One region of the Streptomyces sp. NBC_00237 genome, then DNA from elsewhere that is predicted to be linked to it. Evidence: riboswitches for the same ligand, from Rfam matches in the RefSeq annotation. Region 1 holds a riboswitch; each other region holds the start of a gene.
What was found. Region 1 has a riboswitch for cobalamin ahead of metE (5-methyltetrahydropteroyltriglutamate--homocysteine S-methyltransferase). Riboswitches for the same ligand answer to the same signal wherever they lie in the genome.
Positions count from the first base shown of each region.

Region 1 (7,048 bases):
GACAACGGCCCCCGCGCCGAGGTCGCCGAGGGCACCGGCAAGGGCATCTTCCAGGGCGTCGCCAGCTACAACGAACAGAGCGACGAACCCCTCGCCGAGTCCGGCGACGCCATCGGCTCCCAGTACCGGGCCTACCGGGCGGTGGCCTCACTGGCGCGCGCGAAGGGCGACAAGAAGACGGCGGCCCGCTTCGACCGCAAGGCCCGCGACCTCAAGTCGTACTTCAACACCGCCTGGAGCGGCGGCGGTTCGGGCGCGGACATGGTGCGCGGTTACACCACCGACGGGCGTGCGCTGACCGGCTGGGGCAAGGAGAACAGCTGGTTCATGCCGATGAAGGGGATCGTCGCTCCGGGCGAGCGCCGCGAGGCGTACCTCGACTACATCGACGCCCAGTCCTCGGGACCCGACCGCCCCACCAACATCGAAGCACTCACCTACCTCCCCGACACCTTCTTCGCCAACGACCGCCCGGACACCGCCTGGAAGTGGATGCAGCACGTCTACGCGCAGAAGGACGTGCAGCACGTCAACACCCGCCAGGGCACCAACGGCGACTACCCCGAGGTCTCCTTCTCCCTCGTCGGCCAGACCGTCGAAGGTCTGATGGGCGTCGCCCCGAACGCCCCCGCCCGCACCCTCACCACCCACTCCGGCCTCCCCTCCGGCATGCAGTGGCTGGCCGTCGAGGACCTGCGCGTCGGCGACTCCGCCTTCACCCTCCGCCACGACACCGCCCGCCGCTCCACCCTCACCCACACCACGGGCGCCACCCCTTACACCTGGGAGGCCCGCTTCCGCGGCACGCACCGCACGCTTAAGGTCGACGGCATGGTCAAGCCCGCCCGTACCGAAGTGATCGACGGAGTGACGTACAGCAGCGTCCGTACCCGGGTCGCCCCGGGCCGCACAGTGACCGTCGAGGTCCGATGACGTCCCCCTCCGCCTTCCCCGGGGGTGCCGAGCTGTTCCGGCTCGGCCCCTCCGTGGCGCACCTCAACCACGGTTCCTTCGGGGCCGTCCCGACGCCCGTCGCGGAGACCCACCGGCGGCTCCTCGACGAGGCCGCCGCCGACCCCGACGCCTTCTTCCTCAGCGCGCCGGACCGGACAGCCGAGGCGAGGACCCGGATCGCCCACCACCTGGGCACCGACCCCGAGGGTGCGGCGCTCGTCACCAACGCCACCGAGGCGGCGAACCTCGCGCTCGACAGCCTGCGCTGGGGGCCGGACGACGAGATCCTGGTCACCGACCACGGCTACGGCACGGTCGTGGCCGCCGCCGCCCGCCGAGCCCGCGTCGTGACCGTCCCGCTCGACCCGTCGCTCCCCGACGAGGAAGCGGTACGCAAGGCGGTCCTGGCCGGGGTCACTCCCCGCACCCGGGTCGCCGTACTCGACCACATCAGCTCCCCCACGGCACGCTTCATCGCGACTCCCGCGCTCCTCGCCGACCTGCGCGAACGCGGCGTGACCACCCTCGTCGACGGCGCACACGCCCCGGGTGCGCTCGCCGAACCCCTTGCCGGGGAACCCGACTTCTGGTTCGGGAACCTGCACAAGTGGGGCTACGCGCCACCGGGCAGCGCCCTGCTGACGGTGGCGGCCCCCTTCCGCGCGCACGTCCCCGCGCCCATCCCCTCCTGGGAGGAGGAACGCGGCTTCCCGCGCTCGCTGGAGTACCGTGCCACGGTCGACTACACCGGCTGGCTGGCCGCCCCCGAGGGCCTCGAACTCCTGGCACGGCTGGGCCCCGCACGCGTCCGCCGTCACAACAGCACGCTCGTGTCGTACGGGGCCGAGCTCCTCGCCCGCATCCCCGGCGTGGTCCCGCTGCCGTACGACGACCGCCTGCCGATGCGCTCCCTGCGGCTGCCTCCCGGGTTCGCCAGGACGTCGCAGGAGTCGACCGCACTCCGCGAGGAGATCGCGGGCCGCCTGGGCTTCCGCGTCCTGATCTGGCCCTGGCCGGGCGGCGGCGGAATCCGCATCAGTGGCCAGATCTACAACACTCCGAAGGAGTACGAAACCCTGGCATCGGCCCTGGGCACACTCCTCGGCACCCCCTGATCTCAGGACGCCGGGGCCTCGGCCTCCGATCGGGCTCGGCCGGTCGAGCACGGAGGTCACCGAGGAGCTCTCCCTTTCCGTCGCCCCGGCCACGTCGCACCGCTTCGCTGAGCGCGGACCCCTCTCGCCGCAACTCGGCACGGCCACCTCTTGACCCTGCATGGTCCAGACCAATAGCGTCCGCACATGCGACGAAGACTCCTGAAAGGGTCGGCTCTCATAGCCGCCGCCTGCGTCACTTCGCTCCTCGCCACACTGGCCCCCTCCGCCGCTGCCGCCCCGGCAGCGACGGAGGATTCGGCTGCCGCCTCCGCCCAGCAGGCGGGGCACGGCGACAAGCCGGCCCTCCGCCGGGTCGGCTACTTCACCCAGTGGGGCGTCTACGGCCGCGACTACCAGGTCCAGGACCTGGACACCAGCGGCACCGCAGCCCGCCTCACCCACCTCAACTACGCCTTCGGCAACGTCGACAAGGGCGGCAAGTGCTTCCTCACGCCCGTCCCGGGCGAGAGCGACCCGTGGGCCGACTACCAGCGCCCGCTGGACGCCGCGACCTCCGTCGACGGCACGGCCGACACCGACACCCAGGCCCTGGCCGGGAACTTCAACCAGATCAAGGAGCTGAAGGCCAAGCACAAGGGCCTCAAGGCCCTTGTCTCCCTCGGCGGTTGGAGCTGGTCGACGCACTTCTCCGACGCCGCCCTCACCCCCGCTTCCCGCAAGGCCCTCGTCTCCTCCTGCATCGACCTCTACATCAAGGGCAACCTGCCCAAGGACGGGGCACGCGGCGGCGACGGAGCGGCCGACGGGGTCTTCGACGGCATCGACATCGACTGGGAGTGGCCGGGTTCCGCCGGTGACACCGACACCGTCTACCGGCCCGAGGACAAGCAGAACTTCACCGCCCTGGTGAAGGAGTTCCGCAACCAGCTCGACGCGTACGGCAAGCAGAAGCGCAAGCACTACGAGCTGTCCGCGTTCGTGCCGACCGCCGACGAGAAGATCGACGCGGGCTTCGAGGTCCGCAAGATCATGAAGGACTTCGACTTCGTCAACCTCCAGGGCTACGACTTCCACGTCAGCGGCGAGAAGAAGACCGCCCAGCAGTCGGCACTCTTCGCCCGGAACGACTTCAGCGTGCACGGCACGGTGGAGTCCTGGCTGAAGCGCGGCGCCCCCGCCCGCAAGCTGGTCGTCGGCATGCCGTTCTACGGTCAGGGCTGGACCGGCGTCACCGGCGGCGGCAACGGCCTCGGCAAGCCCGCGACCGGCCCCGCCCCCGCCAAGTGGGCAGCGGGTTACGCGGACTACAAGGAGCTCAAGCCCCTCGTGCAGCAGGGCAAGTTCGAGGTCCACCGCGACCTGCTCGCCGGACACGCCTGGCTGTTCGACGGCACGACCCTGTGGACGTACGACGACCCGCTGGTCCTCGCCACGAAGGGCGCGTACGTACGGGCCCGGGGGCTCGGCGGCGTGATGGCCTGGTCGCTGGACGCGGACACCGAGGACGGCGAGCTGTACCGGGCACTGGACCGGAGCCTCGGCCGACGCTGACCGCCTTCAGCAGGCGCAACTCGTCCACCACGGGCGGCCCGCACCAGGGCCGCCCGTTCGTCGTGCCCGCACCAGGACCGAAGCCCGGCAGACGGCACGCCCCACCCTGAACTAGTGTGTCTGGTGCAACTGGTTCGCCCTGCCCGCCAGGCAGGCGCGTCGTAAGAGGGAACCCGGTGGGAATCCGGGACTGCCCCGCAGCGGTGAGTGGGAACGACAGCCGTCATACGCACTGGGTCCTGACGGACCTGGGAAGCGACGGCCGGTAGGTGTCTGCCAGACGGATCGGCAGGCGTGCCCGCGAGTCCGAAGACCTGCCCGTCGCCCGTACGTGACCCATCGCGTACGGACAATCCCGGTGACCTCGTGGGCGGGTCGGCGTACACATCAGGCGGAGGACCGCACCCGTAACGGGTGCCGTCCGGTCTCCGCCCGATCTCGTCATCCCTTCGCGCCCGTGTCGTCCTCCGGGATTCTCAGGAGTCATCTCGCGAAGGAGATTTCCGTGACAAGTTCCGTGACCGATTCCGCGACAAGTTCCGTGACACCTTCCGTGGCGTCGAGTTCCACGACCTCGAAGTCCGCAGCCGGGGCAGCACGGGCCACCGTGTACGGCTATCCCCGCCAGGGCCGGAACCGCGAACTCAAGAAGGCGATCGAGGGCTACTGGAAGGGCAAGGTCACCGCCGACGCCCTGAAGGAGACCGCCCGGGCCCTGCGCCGCACGAACTGGGAGCAGTTGGCCGAGGCGGGCCTCCACGAGGTGCCCACCGGCGACTTCTCGTACTACGACCACGTCCTGGACACCAGCGTCATGGTCGGCGCGATCCCCGCCCGCCACCGCGAGGCCGTCGCCACCGGCTCCCTCGACGGCTACTTCGCCATGGCACGCGGAAACCAGGACGTCGCACCGCTCGAAATGACCAAGTGGTTCGACACCAACTACCACTACCTGGTACCCGAGCTGGGGCCGGACACCGTCTTCACGGCAGACTCCACCAAGCAGGTCGGCGAGCTCGCCGAAGCCCTCGGTCTCGGCCTCACCGCACGCCCGGTACTGGTCGGCCCCATCACGTACCTCCTCCTGGCGAAGCCCGCCCCGGGGGTGGCCGCCGACTTCGAACCGCTCACCCTCCTCGACCGCCTCCTCCCCGTGTACGCCGAAGTCCTCGCGGACCTGCGGGCCGCCGGGGCCGAGTGGGTGCAGCTCGACGAGCCCGCCCTGGTCCAGGACCGCACCCCTGCCGAACTGAACGCCACCGCCCGCGCGTACCGCGACCTCGGTTCGCTCACCGACCGGCCGCAACTCCTCCTCGCCTCCTACTTCGACCGTCTCGGTGACGCGCTGCCCGTCCTCGCCAAGGCACCGGTCGAGGGCCTCGCGCTCGACTTCACGGAGTCCGCCGCCGCCAACCTCGACGCGCTGGCCGCCGTCGGCGGCCTGCCCGGCAAGCGCCTGGTCGCGGGCGTCGTCGACGGCCGCAACATCTGGATCAACGACTTCGAGAAGTCCCTCACCACCCTGGGCACCCTCCTCGGCCTCGCCGACCGCGTCGACGTGGCCGCCTCCTGCTCCCTCCTGCACGTTCCCCTCGACGCTTCCGCCGAGCGCGACGTCAACCGGGAGATCCGGCGCTGGCTGGCCTTCGCCCGGCAGAAGACGACGGAGATCGTCACGCTCGCCAGGGGACTCACCCAGGGAACGTCCGCCATCGCCGCCGAACTGGCCGCGAACCGGGCCGACTTGGCCTCCCGTGCCAACTCCCCCATCACCCGCGACCCGGCCGTCCGGGCCCGCGTGGACGCCGTCACCGACGCGGACGGCCGCCGCTCCGCCCCGTACGAGCAGCGGACGGCAGCCCAGCGCACCCACCTGAACCTCCCGCTCCTCCCCACCACCACCATCGGGTCCTTCCCCCAGACCACGGAACTCCGCACCGCCCGCGCCGACCTGCGCGCCGGACGGATCGACACGGCGGGCTACGAGGAGCGGATCGCGTCCGAGATCCGCGATGTCCTCGCCTTCCAGGAGAAGGCCGGAATCGACGTCCTGGTGCACGGCGAGCCCGAGCGCAACGACATGGTGCAGTACTTCGCCGAACAGCTCACCGGCTACCTGGCGACCCAGCACGGCTGGGTCCAGTCGTACGGCACCCGCTACGTCCGGCCGCCCGTCCTCGCGGGCGACATCTCGCGCCCCGAGCCGATGACCGTACGCTGGACGTCGTACGCGAACTCGCTCACGGACCGACCGGTGAAGGGCATGCTGACCGGCCCGGTGACGATGCTCGCCTGGTCCTTCGTACGGGACGACCAGCCGCTCGGCGACACCGCACGCCAGGTCGCGCTCGCCCTGCGCGACGAGGTCAACGACCTGGAGGCGGCCGGGACTTCCGTCATCCAGGTCGACGAACCCGCCCTGCGCGAAACGCTCCCGCTGCGCGCCGCCGACCACGCCTCCTACCTCGGCTGGGCGACGGAGTCCTTCCGCCTCACGACCAGCGGCGTACGCCCGGACACCCAGATCCACACCCACATGTGCTACGCCGAGTTCGGTGACATCGTGCAGGCCATCGACGACCTCGACGCGGACGTGATCAGCCTGGAGGCGGCCCGCTCGCACATGCAGGTGGCCCGCGAACTCGCCGAGCACGGCTACCCCCGCGAGGCGGGTCCCGGCGTCTACGACATCCACTCCCCGCGCATCCCCTCCGCCGAGGAGGCGGCGGCCCTGCTCCGCAAGGGACTTGAGGCGATCCCGCCCCAGCGGCTGTGGGTCAATCCGGACTGCGGCCTGAAGACCCGGGGCTGGCCGGAGACGCGCGCGTCGCTGGAGAACCTGGTGACGGCGGCTCGTACCGTACGGGGTGAACTGAACTAATTCGTGGGCGAGTCGGCCGGAGGGGACTGCGGGTGGTCACGCCCCCTCCGGCCGACGCTTCCCGTCCGTGCCCAAGTCCGCCCGCCCCAGCACTTCGGCGCATCCCCGCCGGGCCCCGGGGCTCAGCAGCTCCCCGAACCGGTGGAAGAGAACGAGGAGTTGAGGCCCGTGACGTTCCCGGAACGCGGCATCGACCCGTGCGATGTCGAGTTCGTTGGCGGCGGTGAGTTCCGCGAAGTCCCGCTTCTCCTGGAGGGCGGGGACCCGGCTGAGACCGGTGAAGCGGTCCGTGAAGCGCATGCCGGGATCGGCGAACACCGGATACACGGCCTGCCGGTCACAGCTCGCGTAGAAGTAGACGACGGCCTCGGCCTCGGAACCGGCCGCGTCCCTCAGCCGTACCCGCTGATCGAGCGGGAGCAGGGCGGCGGCGAAGCCGTCGGTGCCGTACGCCGCATGGCACAGGCCCGCGATCCGGAGCGCGGGCCGAGCCCCCCACTCGGCAAGCTGCCCCCGTACGCGGTCGAGGTGGGCGAGGAGGGTG
Region 1 is NZ_JAPEMT010000003.1:79,607-86,654, reverse strand. Features, by position in the region: gene OG897_RS27275 (hypothetical protein) at 1-933, shown strand, start outside; gene OG897_RS27270 (aminotransferase class V-fold PLP-dependent enzyme) at 930-2,069, shown strand; gene OG897_RS27265 (glycoside hydrolase family 18 protein) at 2,256-3,623, shown strand; cobalamin riboswitch at 3,737-3,960, shown strand; gene metE (5-methyltetrahydropteroyltriglutamate--homocysteine S-methyltransferase) at 4,177-6,504, shown strand; gene OG897_RS27255 (DUF6817 domain-containing protein) at 6,541-7,048, opposite strand, start outside.

Region 2 (7,048 bases), on a different contig from region 1:
CCGGTACCCCCTACCCCGACGAGACCCGCGCCGTACTGCGTCACGACGGCAAGGTCCTCGCCGAAGGCCCCCGGGCGTGGGGCGTCTTCCCCGCGGGCGGGGACGACGGCCGTTACCAGTTGGACCTCGACGTGCAGCGCACCAGCCCCGAGGGCACCCTCTCGCGGGCCACCAGCACCCGCTGGTCGTTCACCGGCCCTCGCCCGGCCGAGGGCAAGCAGTCCCTGCTTCCCCTCCTCCAGCTCGACTACGACGTGGCCACCGACCTCCGGGGCTCCGCCCCCGGCTCCGGGTCCTTCGTCTTCGGAGTGAGCGCCCGCCACCAGGACGGTCTGACGGGCCGTTCCGTGAAGGGCATGGAGGTGTCCGTCTCGTACGACGACGGCGGGCACTGGCAGGCGGCGAAGACCTCCGGACGGGGCGACGGCGCCTACCGCGTCCGGGTCACCCACCCCTCGACCGCCCGCACCAGCGGGTACGTCACGCTGCGGGTCCGCGCCTGGGACGACGCGGGCAATGAGGTGAGGCAGGAGATCGAGCGGGCGTACGCGCTGAGGTAGTACGCGAGGTCCGGAAGCCGCGACCACCCCCCGGCCGCGGCTTCCGTACGTCCTAGACAGCCGTACGTCCTAAGGCAGCCGTACGTCCTAAGGCAGTGCCGGTCGCGCTACGACAGCCAGTCGCGCCGCGCCGCCTGCCACACCAGCTGCGTACGCGACGTCGCGCCCGCCCGCTGCATCAGTGCGGTGATCCGGCGCTGCACCGTGCGGTGACTGACACCCAGCTGGCTGGCGATCGACTTGTCCGCCACGCCCGCGACGACCAGCGAGAGCAGATAGCGTTCGTCGTCAGCGAGACGGGCGCCCGGTCCCATGCCGCCGGCGAAGTCGGCCAGTACGCCCTCCTCGGTGACGTGCAGCGGGGTCCCCGCCGCCCACTGGATGTCGAACAGGGCGACGAGGGCGTCCAGGAGACTGCTGCTGCGGATGACGGCGGCGGTCGGCTCGCCCCGGGCGGCGGTCGCGCCGCCCGGCATCAGCGGGCAGACGGCGACGGAACTGTCCACGATCACCATGCGCACGGGCAGTGTGCTGGTGGCGCGGGCCGCTTCACCGGCGCGGATGCCCTGGGCAACGTTGTCGACCATGCCGGGTTGCTCCAGGCAGGCCCGTTCGTAGATCGCCTCGTAGCGGATGCCCTGAGCGAGCAGCTCGAACTCCTCGTCGTTGTCCTGGGCGCGCAGTGCCACCGGATCGGCTTTGCAGAACCACCGCAGGTCACTGCGGGCCCCGTAGGCGAGTTGGCGCAACTGCTGGCGGATGGCGCCGCTGCCAGTGATCACCTCGACCAGTTGCCCGGCGTCATGGCGCCGACCGTCCGCCCGGTACTCCTCGGCGAGCTGTTCCATTCCGCGCCGCGCCCACTCCAGCGCTTCCTGGCCGCGCGCCAGCAGGGGCTGCAGCGCCACGTCCGGCGGGACGGGTACGTACCGCATGCCGCCGTCGCCCGGCAGCCGTCCGACCAGACCTTTGTCGTGCAGGGAGGACAGAAGCAACGCCGCCTCGCGTTCCCGGATGTGGAGCCGTTGGACGATCTCGTCCACGCCCGCACCCCGTACTTCCACCAAGAGGCGGTAGACCCGCTCCTCCGCCGCCCCGACCCCTGCTATCTCCAGCACGCGCCTTCTCCTCGCCACGGCCCACCCCGAGCGGACGCCCACTGTGCCACCCATGATCGAACAGGATGCCTACCAAACGATCAGAAGACCACCACGGTTCGGACGGGAGTTCTCCCGAACCGCCACACGGGTCACCCTTGTTGGGGTCTGCGGTGGCCCGTCCTGCCTCGACTGTGAGCGGAGAACGGGCTTACAGGTGAGGGGAGTTAGTGGCGGAAGGTGGGGGGTGGACTTACTAGGACGTCCAACTATATCGTCGTGGGACAAGGTCCGCGGTGCAGGGAAGCCGGTGTGAATCCGGCACGGTCCCGCCACTGTGACCGGGGAGTGTGCTGTCACCACTCGCCACTGACGAGGCCCTGAGGGGCCGGTCGGGAAGGCGGGCGGCACGCGGAGATCCGGGAGTCAGGATACCGGCCGCGGAACGTTCCGTGTTTTCCACGAGGATGGAGCAGACACGCATGGCACCGGTTTGTACCCACGACCCTGGTGATCCGGCGGGGCGCACTCAACTCACCCTGCGCTCATAGGACTTCGAAACCCGTACGAGGGACCCGCCCGCGCCTCCCCGCGCGCGCATCGCCCCGTACGCGGTCCCGTCGTCCCCTGTCCCACGGCGTCCACCGGCACCGCACGCACCCGTGCGCCCGTCGGCGGTCCGCCGTGCCCTCCCCCGGATCTCACCTGACGAGAGCAGGCACTCCATGGTCCGAGAACTCACCCACTTCGTCGGCGGCAAGCACACCGTCGGCACCTCCGGCCTCTTCGGCGACGTGTACGACCCCAACGACGGCACGGTGCAGGCGCGCGTGCCCCTCGCGGGCCGCGCCGACACCGAGGCCGCCATCACCGATGCCGTCAACGCCCAGCACGAATGGGCCGGTTGGAACCCCCAGCGGCGCGCCCGCGTCCTGCTGCGCTTCCTCCAGCTCGTCGAAGAGGAGCGCGACTCCCTCGCCCGGCTGCTGTCGTCCGAGCACGGCAAGACCGTCGCCGACGCGCACGGTGACCTCCAACGCGGCCTGGAGGTAGTGGAGTTCGCAGCCGGGATTCCCCATCTCCTCAAGGGTGAGTTCACCGACAACGCGGGCACCGGCATCGACGTCCACTCGCTGCGCTCCCCGATCGGCGTCGTCGCCGGAATCACCCCCTTCAACTTCCCCGCGATGATCCCGCTGTGGAAGGCCGCACCCGCCCTCGCCTGCGGAAACGCCTTCATCCTCAAACCCTCGGAGCGGGACCCCTCCGTACCCCTGCGGCTTGCGGAACTCTTCCTGGAGGCCGGGCTGCCGCCCGGTGTCCTCAACGTGGTCAACGGCGGCAAGGAAGCCGTCGACACCCTCCTGGAAGATCCTCGCGTCGGCGCGCTCGGCTTCGTCGGCTCCACCCCGGTCGCCGCGCACCTGTACGCCACCGCGGCCGCCCACGGCAAGCGCGCCCAGTGCTTCGGCGGTGCCAAGAACCACATGATCGTGATGCCGGACGCCGACCTCGACCAGGCCGTCGACGCCCTCGTCGGCGCGGGTTACGGATCGGCGGGGGAGCGCTGCATGGCGATCTCCGTGGCCGTGCCGGTCGGCGAGGAGACCGCGGACCGGCTCGTCGCGGCGCTCAAGGAACGTGTCGGAGCCCTCCGGATCGGACGCTCCGACGATCCCGAGGCCGACTTCGGGCCCCTCGTCAGCAAGGACGCGCAGGAGTGGGTGCGCCGCTATGTCGACATCGGGGTCGTGGAAGGGGCGGAACTCGTCGTCGACGGACGGGACTTCATGCTCCCGGGACACGAGAACGGCTTCTTCGCCGGAGCCTCCCTCTTCGACCGGGTCTCCCCGAAGATGCGCATCTACCGGGAGGAGATCTTCGGGCCCGTGCTCTGCGTCGTACGCGCCGAGAACTACGAGGAGGCGCTGCGGCTGCCCAGCGAGCACCCGTACGGAAACGGTGTCGCCATCTTCACCCGCGACGGCGACACCGCCCGCGACTTCACCCGCCGCGTCAACACCGGCATGGTCGGCGTCAACGTGCCCATCCCGGTGCCCGTCGCCTATCACACCTTCGGCGGCTGGAAGCGGTCCGGCTTCGGCGACCTCAATCAGCACGGGCCCGACGCCATCCGCTTCTACACCCGTACGAAGACCGTCACCTCGCGCTGGCCCTCCGGGGCCAAGGAGGGCGCGAGCTTCACGATCCCGACCATGGGATGAGCGCCATGACGACCTCAGCCGTACTGTCGGAGGACCAACAGGCCCTCGTGGAGACGACGTTGGACTTCGCCCAGGACCAGCTGGCCCCGTACGCCGTCCGCTGGGACCAGGACAAGCACTTCCCCGTCGACGTGCTGCGCAAGGCCGCAGGGCTCGGGCTCGGCGGGGTGTACGTCCGCGAGGACGTCGGCGGCAGCGGCCTCGGCCGCTCCGACGGAGTCCTGATCTTCGAGGCACTGGCCTCCGGCTGCCCGTCCGTCGCGGGCTACCTCTCCATCCACAACATGGTCGCCTGGATGATTGACGCGTACGGCTCCGGGGAACAGCGAGCACGTCTGCTGCCCCGGCTGTGCTCCATGGAGGACCTCGGCAGCTACTGCCTCACCGAACCGGGCGCGGGCTCCGACGCCGCTGCCCTCACCACCCGCGCGGAGCGCGACGGCGACGACTTCGTCCTCACCGGGGTGAAGCAGTTCATCTCCGGGGCGGGCGTATCGCAGGTGTACGTCGTGATGGCGCGCACCGGCGGCGAAGGGGCGGGCGGCATCTCCGCGTTCCTCGTCGACAAGGACGACCCCGGACTCTCCTTCGGGCCGAACGAGACGAAGATGGGCTGGAACGCGCAGCCCACCCGCCAAGTCGTCCTGGACGGCGTGCGCGTCCGCGCCGACCGGTTGCTCGGGCGCGTCGGCGACGGCTTCCGCATCGCCATGAACGCCCTGAACGGCGGGCGGCTCGGCATCGCCGCCTGCTCGCTGGGCGGTGCCCGCAGTGCCCTCCACCAGAGCCTCACGTACCTCGCCGACCGGAAAGCCTTCGGAGGGCGGCTGCTCGACTCCTCCGCGCTCCAGTTCCGGCTGGCGGACATGGCGACGGAACTCGCCGCCGCCCGCTCGCTGGTGCAGCAGGCGGCCGGGGCGACGGACCGGGGCGACCCGGCGGCCCCACAGCTCTGCGCGATGGCGAAACGCTTCGCCACCGACACCGGATACTCCGTCGCCGACCGCGCCCTGCAACTGCACGGCGGCTACGGCTACGTGACCGAGTACGGCGTCGAGAAGATCGTCCGTGACCTCCGGGTCCACCAGATCCTGGAAGGAACCAACGAGATCATGCGCGTCATCGTGGCCCGCGGGCTGACGGAGGCGTTCCGGTGAGCCCGGTAAGCCGGGCGGCGAGCCCCGTGGACGCCTCCGGGGACGCTGTTCTGTGCGGTCGGGAGGGGCGGGCGGCCACCTTGGTACTCAACCGCCCCCGCGCCCTGAACGCCCTGAACCACGAGATGGTACGGGCCCTCGACGCGGCGCTGACCGCAGGGGAGCGCGATCCGGCCGTCGAGACGGTGGTGCTCACGGGGGCGGGGGAGCGGGGGCTGTGCGCGGGAGGAGACATCCGCAGCATCTATGAGGACGCACGTTCCGGGGATTCCCGGGGGTCTGAGGGGGCCGGGGCGAGTGCGTCGGGCGGTACGCCGGGAAGTGCCTCTGCCGCCTTCTGGCGGGACGAGTACCGGCTCAACTCCCGGATCGCGCGCTACCCGAAGCCGTACGTCGCCCTGATGGACGGCATCGTGATGGGCGGCGGCGTTGGCGTGAGTGCGCACGGAAGTGTCCGTATCGTTTCGGAACGCTCTCGCATCGCCATGCCGGAGACCGGGATCGGCTTCGTGCCCGACGTCGGCGGCACCTACCTGCTCGCCCTGGCACCCGGCGAGCTGGGCACGCATGTGGCGCTCGCCGGGGTCCAACTGGGCGCGCGGGACGCTCTGTTGTGCGGTCTCGCCGACCACTTCGTACCGCAGGCGGATCTGCCTCGGCTGCGGCAGGACCTGGCGCTGCGGCCGGTCCGTAACGTCCTCACGTCCTTCGTCCGACAGGCACCACCCGGCGAACTCGCCGAGCACCAGCACTGGATCGACGCCTGCTACAGCGCCGACACCGTCGAGGAGATCGTGTCCCGGCTGCGCGCCCACGGCTCGCGGGCGGCGGCGGAGGCCGCGGACACGCTCGCCACCAAGTCGCCCACCGCCCTGAAGGTGACGCTCACGGCCCTGCGCGGGGCGCGTGAACTGGGCCCCCTGGAAAGGGTCCTGGAGCAGGAGTACCGGGTCTCCTGCGCCGCTCTGACGTCGTACGACCTCGTGGAGGGCATCCGCGCGCAGGTGATCGACAAGGACCGTCGCCCGCGCTGGCGGCCCGCGTCACTGAGCGAGGTCACGCAGGCGGACGTCGCGCGCTACTTCGCACCGCCGCCCGGCGGCGACCTCTCCCTGTCCTCGTCCTCCGACTCGGCCTCGCAGGAGGTGCCCTGGTGAGCACTGTCGCCTTCATCGGGCTCGGCCACATGGGCGGCCCGATGGCCGCCAACCTCGTCAGGGCGGGCCACCGGGTCCTCGGCCACGACCTGCTCCCCGACCTGCTCGCCACGGCCGCCGCAACCGGAGTGGAACCGGCCGCATCGGCGGCCGAGGCCGCCGCGGCGGCGGACGTGGTGATCACGATGCTCCCTGCCGGGCGGCACGTCCTGGCCCTCTACCGCGAGCAGGGACTGCTGGCCGCCGCCCGTCCTGGCACCCTGTTCGTCGACTGCTCGACCATCGACGTCGCCGACGCCCGTACGGCCCACGAGGCCGCGGGAGCCGCCGGGATGCGGTCCCTGGACGCCCCGGTGTCCGGGGGAGTGGTGGGCGCGGAGGCGGCCACGCTGACCTTCATGGCGGGCGGTGACACGCCGGAGTTCACCGAGGCGGAGCCGCTGCTGGCGGCCATGGGGCGCAAGGCGGTGCACTGCGGGAAGCCGGGTGCCGGTCAGGCCGCGAAGATCTGCAACAACATGATCCTGGGCGTCTCGATGATCGCCGTCAGCGAGGCGTTCGTCCTCGCCGAGAGCCTCGGCCTGTCGCACCAGGCCCTGTACGACGTGGCTTCCACGGCGTCCGGCCAGTGCTGGGCGCTCACCGCGAACTGCCCGGTGCCGGGACCCGTGCCGGGCAGTCCTGCCAACCGCGACCACCGGCCGGGCTTCGCCGCACCGCTGATGGCCAAGGACCTGGGGCTGGCGGCGAACGCGGCGCGGGCGGGCGGTGTCGACGCGGAACTGGGCCTTCGTGCAGCCGAGTTGTACGCCGCCTACGCCCAGGGGACAGGTGCCGAGAAGGACTTCTCCG
Region 2 is NZ_JAPEMT010000002.1:1,200,986-1,208,033, reverse strand. Features, by position in the region: gene OG897_RS19455 (S8 family serine peptidase) at 1-560, shown strand, start outside; gene OG897_RS19450 (helix-turn-helix transcriptional regulator) at 668-1,678, opposite strand; cobalamin riboswitch at 1,928-2,115, shown strand; gene OG897_RS19445 (CoA-acylating methylmalonate-semialdehyde dehydrogenase) at 2,383-3,882, shown strand; gene OG897_RS19440 (acyl-CoA dehydrogenase family protein) at 3,879-5,039, shown strand; gene OG897_RS19435 (enoyl-CoA hydratase/isomerase family protein) at 5,066-6,196, shown strand; gene mmsB (3-hydroxyisobutyrate dehydrogenase) at 6,190-7,048, shown strand, end outside.
Region 2: it holds a riboswitch for cobalamin, as region 1 does, so the genes downstream of both, OG897_RS19445 (CoA-acylating methylmalonate-semialdehyde dehydrogenase) here and metE (5-methyltetrahydropteroyltriglutamate--homocysteine S-methyltransferase) in region 1, are expected to answer to the same signal.

Region 3 (7,048 bases), on a different contig from region 1:
GACCAGCCGCTGGTCCTCCTTCGCCAGCAGCGCCGTCGTCCCGAAGAACGACGCGAAGACCCCGCCCCGGTCGATGTCCCCGACTACCACCACCGGGAAGTTCGCGGCCCGGGCGATCCCCATGTTGACGATGTCGGTCCGCCGCAGATTGATCTCGGCGGGACTCCCCGCCCCCTCGCAGATCACCGCGTCGTAACTCGCGCGCAGCTCCGCCAGGCACTCCGTGACCGTCCCGAGCAGCGCCTCCCGGTGCCCGCCCTGGACCCCCTTCCCGTACGTCTTCCCGCCCGCCGTGCCGAAGAAGCCGCGCGCGCTCATCTCGCCCACGGGCTTGCCGAGCAGCACCACCTGGCTCGACTTGTCGCTGCCGGGCTTGAGCAGGACGGGGTTCATGAGAGCGGTCGGCTCGACCCGCGCCGCCTGCGCCTGCATCGCCTGCGCGCGGCCGATCTCCGCGCCCTCCCGCGTCACGAACGAGTTCAGCGACATGTTCTGCGCCTTGAACGGGGCGACCTTCACCCCCTGCCGCACCAGCCACCGGCAGATCCCCGCCGTGACCACGCTCTTGCCCGCGTCCGACGTGGTTCCCGCGACCAGCAGTCCGCCGCCGCTCATGATGTACGCCCCTTCAGCACGGACGCCGCCAGCCGCCCCGCCGCACACGCGGCCAGCGCCAGCACGCCCACCCGGCGCGACAGCCGCACCGCACGTTCGATGTCGGGCACGGCCACCGGCCGCCCGCTCTCCCCGTTGAGCACCGCCCGGTGCTCCACCCGGCCCGCGTACGACAGCGTTCCGCCGAGCCGCACGCCCAGCGCGCCCGCGAAGGACGCCTCGACCGGGCCCGCGTTGGGGCTCGGGTGGGCGGCGGCGTCCGCACGCCAGGCCCGCAGGGCGCCCCGGGTGTCGTCCCCGGCCAGCACCGCGAGCGCCGCCGTCAGGCGTGCCCCCGGCCAGCCCGCCACGTCGTCCAGGCGTGCCGAGGCCCACCCGTACCGGCGGTGGCGCGCCGACTTGTGCCCGACCATCGCGTCCAGCGTGTTCACGGCCCGGAACGCGACGAGGCCCGGCACGCCCCCGACCGCACCCCACACCAGCGCGCCCACCACCGCGTCCGAGGTGTTCTCGGCGACGGACTCGACCACGGCACGCGCCATCTGCTGGCCGTCCAGGGCCTGCGGGTCGCGCCCGCACAGGTGCGGCAGGCGTTCGCGGGCCAGCTCCAGGTCCCCGGCGGCCAGCGCCCCGCCGATCGCACGGGCCTCGCGGCCCAGTGACGTACCGCCGACGACGGACCACGTGGCGGCGGCCGTCAACGCGACGGAGGCGGCGGGGGAGCGGCGTACCAGACGGGAGGTGACGGCGGCGGCCGTGGCCGCCCCGCCGACGCAGACCAGGGTGTGCAGCACGCCCCGTCCCCGGTCGTCGCGCCACAGGACCTTCTCGACGGCTCCGGCGGCACGCCCGAAGGCGGCGACGGGATGGCCGTGACGGGGGTCGCCGAAGACGGCGTCACCGAGCATCCCGAGAGCCGCACCGACGGCGAATGTGTACGGGGGCATGACAACGGAACCGCGTGTACCGCAGCCGGGCATGGCGACGTGTCCTTAACTCAGGGTCCGCGCCCTGCGTTCGACGTGACGAGCGGCTGGGAGTTCCTGGCTTCCGTACGGCTCTCGCGAGCCGCACGGTGACAGTGGCGGGACCGCGCCGGATTCGCACCGGCTTCCTCTCCATGCCGCCGTAATGGCTCCGGCAGTCCACCACGCCCCGCGAACAACCGTCAACCTGGGGTTGACCTGCGGGAGGCCGGTGTGCGGAGGCCCACAGGGGGTCGCCGAGGGGTCCACGGGGGCGCACGCAGAACCGCCCCGCGCACGGGGCGCGGGGCGGTTCTGTGAAGCGGGGGTGGAGCGCCGGTCAGGCGACGATCAGGAAGATGCCGTACGCCACGGCCGCCGCGCACAGCGCGAAGCAGGCGTACGCGCCCGTGCGCGCCATGGCCGCCGAGCCGCCCGAAGCGGTGGCGCTCTCCTGCTTGGCGAGGCCCACGATGCCGAGGGTGAACAGGCCCACCAGAGCGATGGTGGCCACGAGGCTGACACCGAAGACGGTGCCGAGAGCTGCCCAGTCGATGTTCATGCGATTGCGTCCTTAGACCCTTGGGCCCTCAGACCGACGCGGCCGGGCGGGCCGGTTCGGCGGGGGAGTGGATGGTGGCCTTCAAGTCGCCGGTGGCCGCGTGGGTGGCGTCGGACGGGAAGACACCGGCCGGGGGCGGGGTGACCGCGGCCATGGCGGTGGTGACGACACCCGCGGGCTCGGCCGGGGCGAGCGGGGCGGCCGGGCCCTGCAGGTCGTCGGCGGTGACGTTGGTGTGGTCGACCGGCTTGCGGCGGGACAGCGTCCAGATCACGCCGGAGCCCGCGACCAGCAGGACCGCGACGGCGGCGACGCCCCACGTGCCCTGACCGGTGAGGAACTCGGCGGCCGCGGCGACCGCGCCGGCGGCCGGCAGCGTCAGGCCCCAGGCGACGAACATCCGGGTCGCGGTCGACCAGCGGACCACGCCGCCCTTCGGCGCGAGGCCCGAGCCCATCACGGAGCCGGAGCAGACCTGGGTGGTGGAGAGGGAGAAGCCGAGGTGCGAGGAGGCCAGGATGACCGTCGCGGCACCGGTCTGGGCGGCGAAGCCCTGCGGCGGCTTGAGGTCGGTGAGGCCCTTGCCCATGGTGCGGATGATGCGCCAGCCGCCGAGGTAGGTGCCGAGCGCGATGGCGACACCGGCCGAGACGATGACCCACAGCGGGGGGTTCGCGCCGGGGGCCAGCACGTTGCCGGTGACCAGGGCCAGGGTGATGACACCCATGGTCTTCTGCGCGTCGTTGGTGCCGTGCGCGAGGGAGACGAGACCGGCGGAGGCGATCTGGCCCGCGCGGTAGCCCTTCGCGGTGGCCTTCTCGTCGGTCTTGGACGCCAGCTTGAAGGTGAGCTTCGTGGCGAAGTACGCGGCGAGACCGGCGACGATCGGCGCGGCGATCGCGGGCAGCAGCACCTTGGTGATGACGACGCTGCCGTTGACGCCGGAGGCGCCCACCGACATCAGGGTGGCGCCGATGAGGCCGCCGAAGAGTGCGTGGGAGGAACTGGACGGCAGGCCGATCAGCCAGGTGAACAGATTCCAGAGGATGGCGCCGACCAGTGCCGCGAAGATCACTTCCGTCGTGATGCCGCTTTCGTTGATCAGCCCCCCGGAGATCGTCTTCGCGACCTCCACGGAGAGGAAAGCACCAACGAGGTTCAGCACGGCGGACATGGCCACCGCCGTCTTGGGCTTGAGTGCGCCGGTCGAGATGGTGGTCGCCATCGCGTTGGCAGTGTCGTGGAAACCGTTCGTGAAGTCGAACACGAGAGCGGTCACGATCACGATTCCGAGAAGGAGCGTGATGTGTTCCATTTACCCAGGCAATCGTTTGAGGTCAGTGGCTGTTGGAACGTAAGCAACCTGAGTGAACGGAAGATGAACTGGGCGGGGCGTCCCGGTGACCCGAAATGCCGTGCCGCCGTTCCGGTTTTCACCGGAACGGCGGCACGGGCGGGTTCTCCCTAGGGACGTCTGGGGGCGCCCGGGGCCGTCAACGCCGCGTGAAGGCGCTCAGCCTGCCGTGCGACCCGTTGAAGAGATTCTGGTCACCCGGAAGTGCGCCCCGGGCGTTGTCGAACTGCCAGATCGTCCAGTACGACCAGCCCGCGGGCAGCGGACCCGGCGAGGAGTTGTAGCGCGCCAGCCACAGGGCGTGGTTCCGGCCGAACGCCGTGCTCCTGCCGGTGCACTCGTTCCACCAGAGCGTGGTCGTGTAGATCACCGGACGGCGGCCCGTCCTGCGGCGCACCTCGTCGCTGAAGGACGTGATCCAGGTCCGCATCTGGGCGGGCTTCAGCCCGTAGCACTTGTTCCGCTTGTTGATCTTCCGGTACGGGTTGTTCTCCAGGTCGACCGCGGGCGGCAGGGTCTTCCCGTCGTTCCGCCAGCCCCCTCCGTTGCGTACGAAGAAGGCCGCCTGGGTCCTGCCCGACGACTGGTGCGGCAGCGCGAAGTGATAGGCGCCGCGCTTGATGCCGGCCTTGCGGGAGCCGTTGTACTGCTGGGCGAAGTGCGGATTGCGGTAGGTGTGGGACTCGGTGGCCTTGACGTAGACGAAGGTCGCACCTTTCTTCTTCGCCCTCCTCCAGTCCACGTTCTTCTGGTGGCCGGAGACGTCGTGGCCGCGCGGCTGGGCGGCGGCCTCGGCCGGACCGCTCAGCAGGACCGTCGTGCCCAGGGTGAGGGCGGCGGTGGTGACGGCCGTGGCGGACAGGGCTCGGGCGCGGACGCGTCGGGCGCGGGCGCGGACGCGCCGGAGGAGCGGTTTGTGATCACGGGCCATGATTCCCCCCCGGAATGGCTACGTGCATGACAAATCTGGGCAGAGGCTACTGGAAGATCCGGAAACTCCGGTCGATCTCCGGCCAATTCCACCGGGGGCGGTGTGCGGACGGTCTGCCGGGCTTACGGAGCCGGGGCCTCCGGGCTACAGTGCGCGCCCGCCCTGCCCGCCGGGTGCCCGGCCCCCGGCCGGTCCTGCCCGCCGGATGCCCGGCTGGCAGGATGCGGGGCATGACGACACGGGTGACGGACGCGGTGACGGCGGCATGGCGGGACCTGGTGGACACGGCCCTGCGGTCGGTCGCCGACGGGCTGGTCGTCGGGACCTCCGGGAACGTCTCGGTGCGGGTCGGCGACGACCTGATCCTGGTCACCCCGAGCGGTGTGCCCTACCACCGGCTCACCGCGGACGACGTGACCGGCGTGCACCCCTCCGGCCGCCGGATCCTCGGCGACCTCGTCCCCACCAGCGAACTCCCCCTGCACCTCGCGGTGTACCGCGACACGGACGCCCGGGCCGTCGTGCACACCCACGCGGTGCACGCCACCGCCGTCTCGACCCTCGTGGACCGGCTGCCCCTCATCCACTACATGGCCGCCGCGATGGGGGGCCGGATACGTACGGCGCCCTATGCGACGTACGGGACCGAGGAGTTGGCCGAGAACGCCCTCCTGGCCCTCCGCGACCGCACGGGATGCCTCCTCCGCAACCACGGGACCCTCACGTACGGAGACACCCTCGCCCGGGCCTACGACCGCACGGCCCAGCTGGAATGGATGTGCCGGCTCTGGCTGACGGCCTCCTCGGTCCCCGGCCACTCCCCAACCCTCCTCTCCGAGGCGGAACTCGACCTGGCCGCGGAACGCCTGCGCGGCTACGGGCAGACGGGATGACCCGCCACCCCCGCCCCGCTTCCGCCCAGCCCCCTTGGGCGGCGGGGCCGCCCCCCGGGGGCGGGACGGGCGGGCAAGGGGGCGGCCCCTCTCGCTCCGGGCCCACCCCGGAGCACCCCCGCCCCACCCCGGTCCCGCCTCACCGGGCGAAGAGGCCCCGCCCCACCCTCAGGGCCCCGCCCACTGGCAGTACCGCCCCCCGCTACCGACACTGAAACCGTGCACCCGGCCAAAGCAACGGCAGCAGCCGTCACCACACTCATAGCCCTCGGCGCAGCCACGATCGCCGCCGCCCGACACGCCGGCGACGCCGCGCTCAACGCGCCCCCCGGCCGCCCCCTCCCCGGCGACCCCCGCGTGACCGTGCACGCCACGGCCCCCGGACAGGTCACCCTGACCAGGGGGCTCGCCACGCTCAGGCCGGGGGTGTACGCCCTGGAGGGCGACGGCGTCCACGCGGTGGTCGGACCCGTACTGGAGGCCGCCCCGCACGAGCCCGACACCGTCGTGCGCCGCCTGGAGAGGGTGACCCGGGGCTCCCTGGAGCCCGGCGCCCGCCTCCACCTCACCCCGTACGTCCACAGCGGCGACCCCGGCAGCGCCCTCGGCCTGGACTTCGCCCACGTCGACGTCATGGGCGAGCTGGGCGCCCTGCCCGCCTGGTTCGTCCCGGGCACCCGGACCACCACCTGGGTGATCGCCGTGCACGGCCTCGGAGCCACCCGCGAGCACCCGCTGAACGTCCTGGAGTTCCTGCACCGCTTCCGGCTGCCGGTGCTGGACCTCGCCTACCGCGGCGACCCCGGCGCGCCCCGCTCCCCGGACGGCCTCGGCCACCTCGGCGACTCCGAGTGGCGCGACCTGGACGCCGCGATCCGGCACGCCGTCCGCGAGGGCGCACAGCGGATCATCCTGTACGGCTGGTCCACCGGCGGCGCGATGGCCCTGCACGCCGCGACCTCCTCCGCGCTGCGCCACCACGTCGCCGGACTGGTGCTCGACTCCCCGGTGCTGGACTGGGAAGCGACCGTGCGCGCGCTGGCATCCGCCCGCCGCACCCCCGCGGCCCTCCTTCCGCTTGCGGTACGTGCGGCCCAGGGCAGCACGGGACCCCACGGCGACCGGCTCCGCGAGGCCGCCGACCCGGGCGGACTGCGCGTCCCGGCGCTGATCCTGCACGGCCCCGGCGACGCAGTCGCCCCCTGGGGCCCGTCCCGCGCCCTGGCCGAAGCCCGCCCCGACCTGGTCACCCTGCACACCGTGCGGGACGCGCCCCACGCCGCCATGTGGAACGCCGACCCGGCCGCCTACGAAGAAGCCCTCCGGCGCTTCCTCACCCCCCTCGTATGACACCCGCCGCCCCGCCCACGTAGCAGATTCCACGGCGCTCCGTGGGCGGCGAGAGGGATTCCGTTTGGGCTTTCGGGCACTGAGCGGAGACACTGCTGCACGTGACGTCCCGTACACCGCGCGACTCCAGGCTCCGACTTGTCCGCCCGCGACCCCTCGCCACAGCCCGACGGGCCGTGACGAACCGGCGAACCCGCCCGGCACCCCGCCCCCCCGAGGGAACCCCCGCCCAGGCGGAACTGGCCCGTCACGCCCGGGAGGTGCTCGCCGACGCCACCCGGGTGGCGCGCTGGGCCGACTCCGAGCGCGCCCGAGGCGCCGCCCCGCGCCCCGGCCAGGCGGGCAGGCTCTCCGACGCCGCCGCCGAACGCGCCTCCG
Region 3 is NZ_JAPEMT010000001.1:2,557,588-2,564,635, forward strand. Features, by position in the region: gene OG897_RS11280 (cobyric acid synthase) at 1-615, opposite strand, end outside; gene OG897_RS11285 (cobalamin biosynthesis protein) at 612-1,562, opposite strand; cobalamin riboswitch at 1,633-1,772, opposite strand; gene OG897_RS11290 (hypothetical protein) at 1,921-2,142, opposite strand; gene OG897_RS11295 (inorganic phosphate transporter) at 2,171-3,457, opposite strand; gene OG897_RS11300 (lysozyme) at 3,636-4,427, opposite strand; gene OG897_RS11305 (class II aldolase/adducin family protein) at 4,658-5,320, shown strand; gene OG897_RS11310 (alpha/beta hydrolase) at 5,540-6,670, shown strand; gene OG897_RS11315 (hypothetical protein) at 6,772-7,048, shown strand, end outside.
Region 3: it holds a riboswitch for cobalamin, as region 1 does, so the genes downstream of both, OG897_RS11285 (cobalamin biosynthesis protein) here and metE (5-methyltetrahydropteroyltriglutamate--homocysteine S-methyltransferase) in region 1, are expected to answer to the same signal.

Region 4 (7,048 bases), on a different contig from region 1:
AAGGCGCCCATGTTGACCGAGCCGAGGTTACAGACAGCCGTCTCGCCGTCGTTGGTGACTTCGAGGATCTCGGTGCACAGGTTGGAGGAGTGGACCGTGTGGCCCGGCTCCGCCGTCTGGTTGGCGGTGCGGTTGGAGGCGTCCTTGAACGTCATCCAGCCGTTGCCGGTCTGCGCGAGGGTGCGCATCATGCGGCCGTACAGCTCGCGGGCCGACATCGACTTCTTGGCGAGACCGGCGGCCTCGGCCTTGCGGTAGGCGGCGTCGAACTCGTCGCCCCACAGGTCCACCAGCTCGGGGACGTCGGCGGGGGAGAACAGCGACCACTGGCCGTCCTGGTCCACGCGGCGCATGAACTCGTCCGGGATCCAGTGGGCGAGGTTCAGGTTGTGGGTGCGGCGGGCGTCCTCGCCCGTGTTGTCGCGGAGCTCCAGGAACTCCTCGATGTCCGCGTGCCAGGTCTCCAGGTAGACCGCCGCTGCGCCCTTGCGGCGGCCGCCCTGGTTGACGGCCGCGACGGAGGCGTCGAGCGTCTTCAGGAACGGCACGATGCCGTTGGAGTGGCCGTTGGTGCCCCGGATCAGGGAGCCGCGGGCGCGGATGCGCGAGTACGAGAGGCCGATGCCGCCCGCGTGCTTGGAGAGGCGCGCGACCTGGTGGTAGCGGTCGTAGATCGAGTCCAGTTCGTCCATCGGGGAGTCGAGGAGGTAGCAGGACGACATCTGCGGGTGGCGGGTGCCGGAGTTGAAGAGCGTCGGCGAGGACGGGAGGTAGTCCAGGCGGCTCATCAGGCGGTACAGGGAGGCGACCTCGGCGAGAGCCCGCTCGCTGTCGTCCTCGGCGAGGCCGGAGGCCACGCGCAGCATGAAGTGCTGCGGGGTCTCGACGACCTGGCGGGTGATGGGGTGGCGCAGCAGGTAGCGGCCGTAGACCGTGCGCAGGCCGAAGTACTCGAAGCGGTCGTCGCCTTCGAGGTCGATCAGCTCGTCGAGCGCCGCCGCGTGCTTCGCGACGAAGTCGGCCGTACGGTCCGCGATGAGCCCTTCGCGGTGACCGACGGCGACGGACTCGGAGAAGCAGCCCACGCCCTGGGTGGCCGCCTCGTCCCGGATCGTACGGGCGAGCAGGCGAGCGGCGAGGCGCGAGTACGCGGGGTCCTCGGAGATGAGTCCTGCGGCGGCCTCGGTGGCGAGCTCCCGGAGCTCGGCGGCGTCCGAGCGCGCGTTGCGCCCCCGCAGGGCGGCGGCGGCGACCCGGCCGGGGTCGGTGTCGGTCAGGTCGGCGGTCAGGTCGGTCAGGGTGCGCAGCAGCGCGGTACCCGGAGCGTCCTGGTTCTCAGCCTGACTCTGCTCGGCGATGGCCGGATCGACTGGCGCGATGGTCACGTGGGGGCTCTCCCTCGCTCGGCGCGGGGCCACGAGGCGGGGAGCGGGGGCGCGCGAGCACACGTCAGCCCCGAAAAGGGCGTACGTCGCCTGGCGTCCACCGGCCCAACCGCGAGGCCCGGACGTATCGGAATCCGGCTCGGTCGAGCCGGATCGGCCGTCGGCAGGTCCTCGGACTTGGCGGTGCGCAAAAGCGCACATGACACACCGTTGCGGGACAGTTCCGGATTCTCACCGGATTCCCCTGCGGCGACAGCGAGGACGAGCATACATGTGGTGGGTCCCCGTTGGGGAACCCACCACATGTTGTGTCGCGTGCCGACCACGCGGCCCGGTTTTCGCGGGTTACAGGGCCTTTTCGTACGTCAGGAGCCCCAGTCCCGGCACCGGTTCCCAGTCCCGTTCCGGCGTCCGTACGAAGCCGAGGCGCTCGTAGATCCGGTGCGCGCCGCGCATCGCGGGCTGGGTCGACATCACCAGCCGTACGACCCCTTCCGTGGCCTGTGCGCGGGCGATGCAGGCCCGTACGAGCGAGGCGCCCGCCCCTCGGCCCCGACCGGCGTGCGCGACCGCGAGCATGCGGAATTCGGCCTCGTCGGCCTGAGCGATGTCCTGGAGGGGGCTGCCCTGGGGAGCATAGGTGACGGTGCCCAGGAGAGTCCCGTCGGCGTCCACGGCGACGAGCAGTTCGGCCTTCTCGGCGCGGGTCGCGGCGTCGCGCAGGACGGTCAGGTACGGGTCCTGGGGGCCGCCGGAGAGGAGGTCGTCGCCGAGGTAGGCGCCGGCGGTGATGTCGCCCACTTCGGGGTATTCGGCGGGTTCGGCGGTGCGGACGCGGATGTCTTTTCGGGCAAGCACAGTCATGCCCGGCAGTGTGCAACGGCGAAGGCCCGGCGTCCCACCCCGTATCGAGGGGCGGAACACCGGGCCGTACACGTCCGTGAGCGGAGGGATCCGATCCGCTCAGCAGCAGCGGAAGCCGTCCCGGGGGTCGCCCTCGCGGGCGTCGGTGCGGCTGCGCTCGAAGGCGCGGCGGGTCATCACGGGGGCGTCCGGATCGTGCGACCTGGCGTGGGCGACGTACCGGTCGTACGTCGCCTCGCCGGTCAGCTCGCGTACGAACAGGCGCAGGCGGGACAGCCGGTGCCGCAGGCCCGCGGTGCTCAGTGCGTCCTTCGGCGCCCCCGTGCTCATGCCTTGCTCGCCTCCTTGACCGAGCCGCCCTCGGGCCCGATTCCGGCTGCCGCCAGCTCCGCCTTCTCCTCCTTGGTGGCGAAGAGCGAGGCGGGCGCGACGATCTTCGACTCGACGTACGGGGTCTCGCTGAGCCTGACCCCCGCCGGGTTGCGGATCGCCTTGAGGCAGGCGCGGCACGCCTCGAAGAGGACGACCACGATCAGTACGGCGAAGAGGACGGAAAGGATGCCGTCGACCGTGGAGTTGGTGACGATGGTCTCCATCTGGTCGCGGTTCTTGGCGAGTCCGACCTTGTCGAGGCCCTTGTCCAGGGCGCTCTGGTAGACGTCGCGCTGGGCGAAGAAGCCCACCCTCGGGTCGGCGGAGAAGATCTTCTGCCAGCTCGCGGTGAGGGTGACCGCGACGTCCCAGAGGAGTGGGATCGCCGTCACCCAGGCGTACTTGAGCCGCCCGGACTTGATGAGCAGGGTGGTGCAGACGGCGAGCGCGACGGCGGCCAGGAGCTGGTTGGCGATGCCGAAGAGGGGGAAGAGCTGGTTGATGCCGCCGAGCGGGTCGTGCACGCCGACCCACAGGAAGTAGCCCCAGGCGATGACGACGATGGCGCTGGCGATCCAGACGCCGGGCTTCCAACTGACGTTCTTGAACGGCTTGTAGACGTTGCCGAGCATGTCCTGGAGCATGAACCGGCCCACGCGGGTGCCCGCGTCGAGCGTCGTGAGGATGAACAGCGCCTCGAACATGATGGCGAAGTGGTACCAGAACGCCTTCATCGCGGTCCCGCCGAAGGCCGCCGAGAAGATCTCCGAGAGGCCGAGTGCGAAGGTCGGGGCGCCGCCCGTACGGTGCAGCAGGCTGGCCTCCTCGACGTCCTTGGCGGCCTGCGCCAGGTCGGCGGGGGAGATGGTGAACCCGAGGTTCCCGACCGCCGTGGACGCCGCCTGCACGGTGTCGCCGACCAGGCCGGCGGGCGAGTTGATGGCGAAGTACAGCCCCGGGTCGATGATGCAGGCGGCGATCAGCGCCATGATCGCGACGAACGACTCGATCAGCATGGAGCCGTAGCCGATCGTCCGGATCTGCGTCTCCTTCTGGATCATCTTCGGGGTGGTGCCCGAGGAGATCAGCGAGTGGAAGCCGGAGAGCGCGCCGCACGCGATGGTGATGAACACGAACGGGAACAGCGAACCGGCGAAGACCGGCCCCGTGCCGCTGGTCGCGAACTTGGTGATGCCGTCCATCTTCAGCGTCGGCAGCGCGATCAGCACGCCCACCGCGAGCAGGCCGATCGTGCCGACCTTCATGAAGGTGGAGAGGTAGTCGCGCGGGGCGAGCAGCAGCCACACGGGCAGCACCGACGCGAGGAAGCCGTAGATCACCATCCAGATGACCAGCGTGCCCGGCTCCAGGGTGAACGTCTCGGCCCACGAGGACTCGGCGACCCAGCCGCCCGAGACGATCGCGAGCAGCAGCAGGGCGACGCCGATGAGCGAGACCTCGGTGACCCGGCCCGGACGCAGGATGCGCAGGTAGATGCCCATGAAGAGGGCGATCGGGATGGTCATGCCGATGGAGAAGACGCCCCAGGGGGACTCGGCGAGCGCGTTCACGATGATCAGGGCGAGCACGGCGAGCAGGATGATCATGATCGCGAACACGGCGATGAGCGCCGCCGCGCCGCCGACCGCGCCGATCTCGTCCCGCGCGATCTGGCCGAGCGAACGGCCGTTGCGGCGGGTGGAGAAGAACAGCGTGACCATGTCCTGGACGGCGCCCGCGAAGATGACGCCCGCGACGATCCAGATCGTGCCGGGCAGGTAGCCCATCTGGGCCGCCAGCACGGGCCCGACCAGCGGGCCCGCGCCCGCGATGGCCGCGAAGTGGTGGCCGAAGAGGACGCGGCGGTCGGTGGGGTGGAAGTCCACGCCGTCGTTGTTGAGTTCGGCGGGGGTGGCGCGGGTCTTGTCGACCTTGAGCACCCGGTTGGCGATGAACTTCGAGTAGAAGCGGTACGCGATGGCGTACGAGCCGAGGGCCGCGGCCAGCATCCAGGCCGCGGAGACGTCCTCGCCCCGGGAGAGCGCGAGGACCGCCCAGCCGACGGCGCCGACGAGTCCGACGAGGCTCCAGATCACTACGGACTTGGGCGTCGGCCTCCGCCGGGCGGGAGCCGGGGGAGCCCCGGCCTGCTCGGTCTCGGCTGTCGGTCTCGGCTCTGCCATGGCGATCCGTCCCCTCGCGCGATCTTTACAGTCGTAACGTGCGCGAAATCTAGGGGGTGTGACCGTGCCGTGTAACCCCCTGTCCGTATATCGGTACGGAAACGGGGCGACCACCGCAGGTCAGTGGGGGTACCAATGGCAACTTGCCGGTGCCCCGTTGGGGGTGCGGGGCTGCGTTCCTGTGCGGCTTCGCCGCGCTCTCTGTCGCTGGGGCTGCGGAGCATGCCCTCAGGGGCGCGGGGAACTGCGCGGCCAGCCCCCACGCACCCGCACGTCCGACCCCCAAGCCTCGCGAGTTTAGGTGAAGGATGGGGTCTCCCCTGCTCGAACGAAGTTGAGAGCTTGGGGAAGGGTCTGGGGCGGCCCGCCGCAGGCGCACTGGGGTGCGGCGCACCTATGGGGCGGGGTAACGGCGGGCGGCTCCGGGGTGGGCCCGGAGCGAGGGGGGCCGCCCCCTTGCCCGCCCGTTCCGCCCCCGGGGGGCGGCCCCGCCGCCCAAGGGGGCTGGGGAGGCGGAGGCGGAGGGGGTGGGCCCCGCCGCCCGAGGGGGTTCGAAGGGGCGGGGGGACTGTCGCCAGGAGGGGGGCGGGAGTCGGGGGTGTTAGTCCTGGGGGCGTTGGAGGCGGGCTACGAATTTGTAGCGGTCGCCCCGGTACACCGAGCGGACCCACTCCACCGGCTCCCCGCCCCTGTCGAGGGAGTGGCGCGAAAGCATCAGCATCGGCAGGCCGACGTCCGTGCCGAGCAGCCCCGCCTCGCGCGGGGTGGCGAGGGAGGTCTCGATGGTCTCCTCGGCCTCCGACAGCCGTACGTCGTAGACCTCGGCGAGGGCCGTGTAGAGCGAGGTGTACTTCACCAGGGAGCGGCGCAGGGCCGGAAATCGCTTGGCGGACAGGTGAGTTGTCTCGATCGCCATCGGCTCGCCGCTCGCCAGACGCAGACGCTCGATGCGCAGGACGCGCCCACCGGTGGTGATGTCGAGCAGCCCGGCGAGGGTGTCGTCCGCGGTGACGTACCCGATGTCCAGGAGCTGCGAGGTGGGTTCGAGGCCCTGGGCCCTCATGTCCTCGGTGTACGAGGTGAGTTGGAGGGACTGCGAGACCTTCGGCTTGGCGACGAAGGTGCCCTTGCCCTGGATGCGCTCCAGGCGTCCCTCGACCACCAGTTCCTGGAGGGCCTGGCGGACGGTGGTGCGGGAGGTGTCGAACTCGGCGGCGAGGGTGCGCTCCGGGGGCACCGGGGTGCCCGGGGGGAGAGTTTCGGTCATGTCGAGCAGGTGCCGCTTGAGGCGGTAGTACTTCGGCACGCGGGCGGTGCGGGTGGTGGCGGGGGTGTTCCCCTCCCCGTTCGTGCCGCTCATACCGTTCGTGCCGGTCATCGTGGTCCCCGTACTCGTGCCGCTCGTGGTGCTCTCCGTGAGTCCCCCGTCGGTGATCATGGTCCGCCCTTCCGGCTCCTGCGCTGCTGCCGTCACCGGCTCCTCCGTCTGTCGCGGCTCACATGGATGGTGGCACGGTCCGCCACGCGGGGCTCGGGCTCCGCGCGATTCCTTCTTATACACCGCGTCGCCCGGGAGTGCGGGGGTCCAAGAGCCCTTTGTGAACTCCTTCGAGGGTCCAGGTGTCGGTCCGATAACGGACGCAACGAGTGGTCTTACACACCCTTGACACCCCAAAAGGTCTAGGCCAAGCTCCAGCTACTGGTCTAAACCATTAAAGACCAGGTCCCAGTCCCACAGGCCGTACTTCGTGCGTTGTCCTCGCGGTGGGCAGGGGGTTGCAGGCATCCCTGAGCAGGAGAGTGGCGTAATGAAGCGCAAGCTCATCGCGGCGATTGGCGTCGCCGGCATGTTGGTCAGCGTCGCGGCGTGTGGCGGTTCGGACAGCAAGGGCAGCGACGGCGGCAAGAAGGCCGGCGCCGACGGGTTCAAGGGCGAGACGCTGACTGTCTGGGCCATGGACGGCTCGACCCCGCCGAACTGGACCAAGGACCTGACCGCCGAGTTCGAGAAGAAGACCGGTGCGAAGCTCAAGTTCGAGGTGCAGAAGTGGGAGGGCATCCAGCAGAAGCTGACGACCGCCCTCTCCGAGGAGAACCCTCCCGACGTCTTCGAGATCGGCAACACGCAGACCGCCGCGTACGCCAAGACCGGCGGCCTCGCCGAGCTGGACGACCTCAAGAAGGGCGTCGGCGCGGACTGGGCCGAGAACTTCAACAAGGCCGCGGTCGTCGACGGCAAGCAGT
Region 4 is NZ_JAPEMT010000002.1:2,094,755-2,101,802, reverse strand. Features, by position in the region: gene OG897_RS23055 (ribonucleoside-diphosphate reductase subunit alpha) at 1-1,385, opposite strand, end outside; cobalamin riboswitch at 1,530-1,671, opposite strand; gene OG897_RS23050 (GNAT family N-acetyltransferase) at 1,731-2,249, opposite strand; gene OG897_RS23045 (YbdD/YjiX family protein) at 2,349-2,579, opposite strand; gene OG897_RS23040 (carbon starvation CstA family protein) at 2,576-4,804, opposite strand; gene OG897_RS23035 (GntR family transcriptional regulator) at 5,406-6,182, opposite strand; gene OG897_RS23030 (extracellular solute-binding protein) at 6,613-7,048, shown strand, end outside.
Region 4: it holds a riboswitch for cobalamin, as region 1 does, so the genes downstream of both, OG897_RS23055 (ribonucleoside-diphosphate reductase subunit alpha) here and metE (5-methyltetrahydropteroyltriglutamate--homocysteine S-methyltransferase) in region 1, are expected to answer to the same signal.